DNA from 2 places in the Luteimonas sp. A534 genome. Region 1 is predicted to be linked to the other one. Evidence: predicted binding sites of a transcription regulator. Region 1 holds the regulator's gene; the other holds the start of a gene.
What was found. Region 1 encodes sigma-54, which starts transcription at its own class of promoters, with help from an activator protein. Its sites were predicted from a motif close to TGGCACGNGCNTTGC; they were not measured.
Positions count from the first base shown of each region.

Region 1 (3,858 bases):
CGGATGCGCCTGGAGGGCCAGGTCGTCGCCCTCTCCGACCCGGCTGGCGACCGCGCGATGCGCCTGGACACCGAGGCCCTCGAAGTCCTGCCCCGCCAGCGCCGCGCCAGCAGCGACCTCGCCGTGACCATCACCCAGCCCGGCACTACAATGCGCGGCACCGGCATGGAAGTCGACCTGGCCGACAAGCGCTTCCAGCTCACCTCCAAGGTCCACACCACTTATGTCCCCACGCGCCGTTAGCCTCACGACGTTCCTGGCACTGGCCGCAGCCGTCGCCGTGGCGCCCGCCTGGGCGAAATCGACCGATCGCAACCAGCCGATGGACCTCACCTCCAACAGCAACGACTGTTCGGTGGGCGACGACGGCGGCCCCTGCGTCTTCACCGGCAACGTGCGCATCGTGCAGGGCACGCTGGACGTGCGCGCCGCCAAGGCCGACGTGCGCCGCGGCGGCGGCGACATCCAGAAGGTCATCCTTACCGGGGCGCCCGTGCGCCTGAAGCAGGACCTCGACGGCGGCGGCTCGATCGATGCCACCGCCAGCAACGTCGACTACGACCTGCAGACCGAGACCGTGGTCTTCACCGGCAACGTCGAGATCAACCAGCCCGGCCGCGGCACCATGGGCGGCGGGCGCATCGTTTACAACATGCGGACCGGGCGGGTCCAGGGCGGCGGCGAGGAAGGCGGCCAGGTCCGCACCCGCATCCTTCCCAAGGGCGCCAAGGCCGACCAGGGCGGCAACTGATGCTGGTCGCCGAAGGCCTGCGCAAGCGCTACCGCCAGCGCGAAGTCGTGCGCGAATTCGGGCTGACGCTCGACGCCGGCGAGGTCGTCGGCCTGCTCGGCCCCAACGGCGCCGGCAAGACCACCTGCTTCTACATGATCGTCGGCCTGGTGCCGGCCGATGCCGGGCGCATCGTCCTTGACGGCCGCGACATCACCGGCGAACCCATGTACCGCCGCGCCCGCCTGGGCGTGGGCTACCTGCCGCAGGAACCCTCGGTGTTCCGCAAGCTGTCGGTGGCCGACAACATCAAGCTGGTGCTCGAACTGCGCAAGGACCTCGACCGCAAGGGCCGCGAGGACGAACTCGAGTCGCTGATGGACGAACTGCAGGTGACCCACGTCGCCGGCCAGAACGGCGCCAGCCTGTCGGGCGGTGAGCGCCGCAGGGTCGAGATCGCACGTGCGCTGGCGGCCCGGCCACGCCTGATCCTGCTCGACGAACCCTTCGCCGGCGTCGACCCGATCTCCGTCGGCGAGATCCAGCGCATCGTCCGCCACCTCAAGAACCGGGGCATCGGCGTACTCATCACCGACCACAACGTCCGCGAGACCTTGGGCATTTGCGACCGCGCGTATATCCTCAATGAAGGCAGCGTGCTCGCGCAGGGGGCTCCGGACGCGCTGCTGGCCGACCCGGACGTGCGCCGGGTCTACCTGGGGGATTCCTTCCGGCTGTAAGCCGGCGGGCGCCCCCGCCTGATCGGGGACACCGTGAAACCTCGCCTGCAGACATCGCTGGGACAGCACCTGGTACTGACGCCGCAGCTGCGCCAGGCCCTGCATCTCCTGCAGCTTTCGATGCCCGAGCTAGAGCTCGAGATCACCGAGGCGGTCGAGAGCAATCCGCTGCTGGAATGGGACGAAACGGCTCCGCCGTCGTCTGCGGATGAGGCCTCCGGATCCCACGGCGACGACGCCCGCGCAGACGGAAACGACGATGCCGCCCAGGACGCCTGGGACGACGACCGCGACGTCGCCTGGGACGAAAGCTACGGTAGCGGTGGCGGCAGTGGTGGCGGCGACGACCAGGACGGCGACGCCTCCGAGCGCATCGCCCAGTCCGAGACCCTGCGCGACCACCTCCTCTGGCAGCTCAACCTCAGCCACCTGTCGCCACGCGAGCTCGCCATCGGCGTGGCGCTGGTCGACGCCATCGACGATGACGGCTACCTGCGCGAACCGCTGTCCGCGATCGCCGAGGCACTGGCACCGGAGCTTCGCTGCAACGAGGACGAGATCGCGGCGGTGCTGCGCACGGTGCAGCGCCTGGACCCGACCGGCGTGGGTGCACGCGACCTCGGCGAGTGCCTGCTGCTGCAGCTCGACACCCTGCCCGAAGACACTCCCGGCCGCGACGTCGCCCGCCGCGCGGTGGCGACGCTGATCGAGCGCCTGGCCAAGCTGGGCACCGATGGCGTCGCCGAGGCGCTGGGCTGCAGCAGGGAGGATGCGGTCGCCGCGCTGCAGTTGATCCGCGGCCTCGACCCGCGCCCGGGCGCCGGCATCGGGGGCATGCCACACGACACCTACGTGGTTCCCGACTGCAGCATCGCGCGCCACAACGGCGTCTGGCGGGTCACGCTGGCGGGCGGCCGCCATTCCCGCCTGACCATCCACCGCGGTTACGAGCAGATGCTGCAGCACACCGCAGGCACCGATGCAGGCTACCTGCGCGGCCGCCTGCAGGAGGCGCGCTGGCTGCTGAAGAACATCGAGGCCCGTGGCGAAACCCTGCTCAAGGTGGTCCGTTGCCTGGTGCGGGAGCAGTCGGGCTTCCTCGAGTTCGGCGGCCAGGCACTGCGCCCGTTGACGCTGCGCGAAGTCGCCGCGCAGATCGGCATGCACGAATCCACCGTCTCCCGGGCGGTGTCGCGCAAGTACGTGCACACGCCGCGGGGCACCATTCCCCTTCGTGCCTTCTTCGCTTCGGGCATCGACACCGGTGGCGGCGGCGAGGCCTCCAGCATCGCCATCCAGGACATGATCCGCCGCCTGGTCGAAGCCGAGGACCCGCGCAAGCCGCTGTCCGACGCGCGCCTGGCGGACCGGCTCAAGGACAGCGGTGTCCCTGTGGCACGACGCACCGTCGCCAAGTATCGCGAAGCACTGAACATCCCGTCATCGCACGAACGCGTGCGCATCGCCTGAACTCCGTGTGGCCGCTTCCCGCCCCCGGGGGGCTGGGTTAACCTGTCCGTGACAACCACCGCGCCGCCATGCGCGATGCTGTGGTCCCCACGGAGAAAGGAGGTTGCGATGCTCATCGAGACCCACGGCCAGCAGATGGACGTCACCCCGGCCCTGCGCGACTACGTTGAAACCAAGCTTGGCAGGCTGTCGCGCCTCTACGATCCACCGCTGCAGGTCCGCACCCAGCTCAGCATCGACAAGCCCGACCATCGCGCCGAAGCCACGGTCATCGTCGCCGGCAAACCTCTCCACGCCGACGCCCGCGCGGCCGACATGTATGCCGCCATCGACCTCCTCGCCGACAAGCTCGACCGCATGCTGGTCAAGGAAAAGAAGAAGATGATCGACCAGCACCGTCGCGGCGGGAATCCGGTGCGCGACGGCGAGTTCGGCTGAAGCCGGCGATCGAAGGCCCGGGGGATGCCTTACACCGACCTGCTCACCGCCGGCCGCATCGTGCAAGTGGTGGAACCCGGTAACCGTGACCAGGTGCTGGATGTCGCCGCCCGCCTGCTGGGCGGCGGCTCGCCGGCGCTGACCCCGGCGATCGCGGATGGCCTGCGCCGGCGCGAAGCGGTCGGCAGCACCGGCATCGGCCGCGGCGTAGCGATTCCGCACTGCCGCAGCGATGGCTGCCGCGAGCCGATGGCGGCCTTCCTCCGGCTGGCCAATCCGGTGGATTTCGACGCCCGTGACGGCGAGCCCGTGGACTTGGTCTTCGCGATGGCGGTTCCGGGCGACCACGCCCAGCAGCAGCACCTCGACACCCTCTCCGAACTCGCAGGCCGCTTCGCCGACGCCGGTTTCCGGGAGTCGGTGCGCGGCGCACCCGACATCGCCGCGCTGCGCGCCCTGCTGCTGCAGAACGACGCCCCC
Region 1 covers NZ_JBSVRR010000003.1:400,308-404,165, reverse strand. The annotation lists gene lptC (LPS export ABC transporter periplasmic protein LptC) at 1-243, shown strand, start outside; gene lptA (lipopolysaccharide transport periplasmic protein LptA) at 224-751, shown strand; gene lptB (LPS export ABC transporter ATP-binding protein) at 751-1,470, shown strand; gene ACW5F0_RS10065 (RNA polymerase factor sigma-54) at 1,504-2,940, shown strand; gene hpf (ribosome hibernation-promoting factor, HPF/YfiA family) at 3,049-3,378, shown strand; gene ACW5F0_RS10055 (PTS sugar transporter subunit IIA) at 3,403-3,858, shown strand, end outside.

Region 2 (3,858 bases), on a different contig from region 1:
CCATCCAGGCCCGCCATCATCAGCGCGGTGAAGGTCAGGTAGCCGGCGTTCATCGCATCGGGGAAGCGGAACTCGACACGGCGCGCCTTGGGATTGGACACGTAGGGGATGCGGCAGGACGCGGAGCGGTTGGACGCGGAGTACGCCAGCATCACCGGCGCCTCGAAGCCCGGCACCAGGCGCTTGTAGCTGTTGGTGCTCGCGTTGGTGAAGGCGTTGATCGCGCGCGCGTGCTTGAACACGCCGCCGATGTACCACAGCGCGGTCTGGCTCAGGCCGCCGTAGCCGTCGCCGGAGAACAGGTTGGTCCCGCCCTTCGCCAGCGACTGGTGCACGTGCATGCCGCTGCCGTTGTCGCCGACCAGCGGCTTGGGCATGAAGGTCGCGGTCTTGCCGTTGCGGTGGGCGACGTTCTTGACCACGTATTTGGTGGTCAGCAGTTCGTCGGCCTTCTGCACCAGCGAGCTGAACTTGGTGCCGATCTCGCACTGGCCGGCGTTGGCGACTTCGTGGTGATGCACTTCGATCTCGATGCCGACCTGCTCCAGCGTCTTGCACATCTCGGCGCGGATATCGTGCAGCGAGTCCAGCGGCGCCACGGGGAAGTAGCCACCCTTCACGCCGGGCCGATAGCCGGTGTTGCCGCCCTCGTACTCGCGACCGGAGTTCCACGCGGCTTCTTCGGAGTCGACGTGGAAGAAGGTGTGGCCCATGTCGTTGGCATAGCGCACGGAATCGAAGATGAAGAACTCGGGCTCGGGGCCGAAGAAGGCCTGGTCGGCGATGCCGCTGGACTTGAGGAAGGCCTCGGCGCGACGCGCGATGCCGCGCGGATCGCGGTTGTAGGCCTGCATCGTGGTCGGATCGAGCACGTCGCAGGTGAGCACCATCGTCGGGTCAGCGGTGAAGGGATCCAGGAAGGCGGTGCCGGGATCGGGCAGCAGCACCATGTCCGACTGGTGGATGCCGCGCCAGCCGCCGATCGAGGAGCCGTCGAACATCTTGCCGTCCTCGAACAACGCCGGCTCGATGACCGACACCGGGTAGGTGACGTGGTGCTGGACGCCGCGCATGTCGGAGAAGCGCAGGTCGACGAATTCGACCCGGTGGTCTTTGATCAGCTTTTCAACGGTGTCGAGGGACATGGAGGGCTCCGGTGCTCAAGGATGGGTCCCGGGCGCGCCCGGGTGTCGGGGAGGAAGTATCGCAAGCGCCGTGCCATGCCCCAGGTGATTGAATTCCTTGGGGCAGACCGGGACGGCAGCCCCGCACTGCACCAATCAGGTGCGGATCCAAGATATATCGCACCAAACGGGTGCGGCCAGGGCATCGGCTATGCTGCCGCGTTGATCGCCGCGGCCGCCCGGCCTGTGGCCATCCTCCCCACCCACAGCACGACCACCGCCTGGATCCTGACCGATGACCGACCCGCTGGCCGCCCTGCTCCTGGGCATCCTTGAAGGCCTGACCGAGTTCCTGCCGATCTCCAGCACCGGCCACCTGCTGATCGCCCAGCGCTGGCTGGGCGCGCGCTCGGACTTCTTCAACATCGTCATCCAGGCCGGCGCGATCCTCGCCATCACCCTGGTGTTCCGCGAGCGCATCACCGCCTTGGTGACGGGCCTGGGCGACGCCCGCAACCGCGACTACGCGATGAAGCTCGCAGTCGCCTTCCTGGTCACCGCCGCGGTCGGCCTGCCGGTGCGGCTGCTGGGTTGGGAGCTGCCGGAGACGGTCACGCCGATCGCCTGGGCGCTGGTGATCGGCGGCGTGTGGATGATCGTCGCCGAACGCCTGGCCGAACGCCGCCCCGACGGCACCGACGTCACCTGGACGATCGCCATCCTGGTCGGCCTGGCGCAGGTGCTGGCGGGCGTGTTCCCGGGCACCTCGCGCTCGGCGGCGGCGATCTTCATCGCCATGCTCGCCGGCCTGAGCCGGCGCCGGGACGCAGCCGAATTCGTGTTCCTGGTCGGCATCCCGACCATGTTCGCGGCCAGTGCCTACACCTTCCTCGAGCTCGCGATGGACGGCGGGCTGGGCGGCGAAGCCTGGGCCGACGTCGGCATCGCCTTCGCCGCGGCCACGATCACCGGCTTCATGGTGGTCAAATGGCTGCTCGGCTACATCGAACACCACCGGTTCACCGGATTCGCGGTGTATCGCATCCTGCTCGGCGCGGCGCTGCTGCTGTGGTTGCCGGTGGGCGATTGAGGTCCACGCAACCCCGTTCCCGCGCATTGCGCGTTAACCCAGGTCCCTGCCCCGGAGTCACACCATGAAGCCACTGCTCGCACTTGTCCTGCCGCTCGCGCTGGCCGCCTGTTCGCCCGGCACCAACGACGCCGCGCCCCCCGCGACACCCTCGCCCGCCGCGGCCCCGGCGGCGCCCGGCACCGCGCCCGCACCGGACCTCGCGGCCATGCTCGGCGCCCACCACTGGCAGCTCGACGCCGCGACGGCCGCCGATGGCAGCCGCATCGACGCCCTCTTCGCGAACACCGACGCCGCGCTGCAGCTTGATTTCGCCGACGGCCGGATTTCGGTGTCCAACGCCTGCAACCGCATGGGCGGCGACTTCAACCTGGAAGCCGACGCCGTCGCCTTCGGCCCGATGGTGAGCACCCAGATGGCCTGCGCGGAACCACTGATGGCGATGGAGCGCGAGGCCCACACCCGGCTGTCGGGCAGCCATGCGCTCGCGCTCGACGGCGGCGAGCCACCGCGGCTTGCGCTCACCAACGGCCTGGGCGACCGCCTGGTCTTTATCGGCGCGCCGACCGCGCGCACCCGCCACGGCGGCGAGCCCGAGCGCGTGTTCCTTGAAGTCGCCGCCGAGCGCGTCGACTGCCACCATCCTCTGATGCCCGAGTATCGCTGCCTGCAGGTCCGCGAGATCCACTACGACGACAGCGGCCTCAAGCAGGGCAGCGGCGAATGGGGGCCGATGTACGAAGAGATCGAAGGCTTCGAACACACGCCCGGCGTGCGCACGGTGCTGCGCCTGGACCGCTACCAGCGCCAGAACGTGCCGGCCGACGCATCGGCCGTGGTGCACGTGCTCGACATGGTGGTGGAGCAGGAGCAGGTGGCTGCCGCCGAATAGGCGGGAGTCGCGAGGCAGCGGCGGCCGGATCCTCCTGCGGGAGGGGCTGTCGCAGCGACGGGGTCCGTCGCCATCGCAGCTATAGCTGCTCCCACAGGTGGCCGGTGTGGGAGCAGCTATAGCTGCGATGGCTGCTCCCACAGGTCGCTGGTGCAGTCGTCTCAGGCGTGGGAAGCGTGCAGGCTGTAGCTGCCCCAGGTGGCGGCTTCGGCCAGCACATGGCCCTGCATTGCCCGCAGCACGTCGCCGGCGGTGAACCGTTCCGGCAGCTCCAGCCGCTCGACGTCCAGCGCGAACACCCGGAAGAAATAGCGGTGCACCCGCAGGTCGTGCGGCGGCGGGTACGGACCGTCGTAGCCCAGCCAATCGCCGGCCATGTCGGCGTCGGCGGCAAACCAGCCGGTGTAGTCGTTCAGGCCCTGGCGCGTGCCGGCCGGACCGGCCGGCGCGCGCTTGCCGCCCTTGGTCACGCCCTCGCTGCAGCTGCCGGCGGCGATCGCGGTGACCTGCGGCGGGATGTCCACCATCGCCCAGTGCACGAAGTCGCCGCGCGGATGGTCGACCGGGATGTCGGTCCCGTCGTCCGCGGCCAGCGCCGGATCCGTGGGCGCGTCGGCATCGATGCACAGCAGCGCGAACGAGCGCGTGCCGTCGGGCGCGTCGCCCCAGGACAGCTGCGGGTTGCGGTTGCCGCCCAGGCCGTCGGGCGCGCCGAAGGCGAACCCGGCGGGGATCGGCTGGCCGTGGGCGAA
Region 2 covers NZ_JBSVRR010000005.1:135,229-139,086, forward strand. The annotation lists gene glnA (type I glutamate--ammonia ligase) at 1-1,145, opposite strand, end outside; gene ACW5F0_RS12465 (undecaprenyl-diphosphate phosphatase) at 1,420-2,214, shown strand; gene ACW5F0_RS12470 (DUF4377 domain-containing protein) at 2,279-3,106, shown strand; gene ACW5F0_RS12475 (YbhB/YbcL family Raf kinase inhibitor-like protein) at 3,268-3,858, opposite strand, start outside.
Region 2: a site for sigma-54 is predicted at 1,207-1,221, ahead of glnA (type I glutamate--ammonia ligase). Genes of this name have one in related genera too.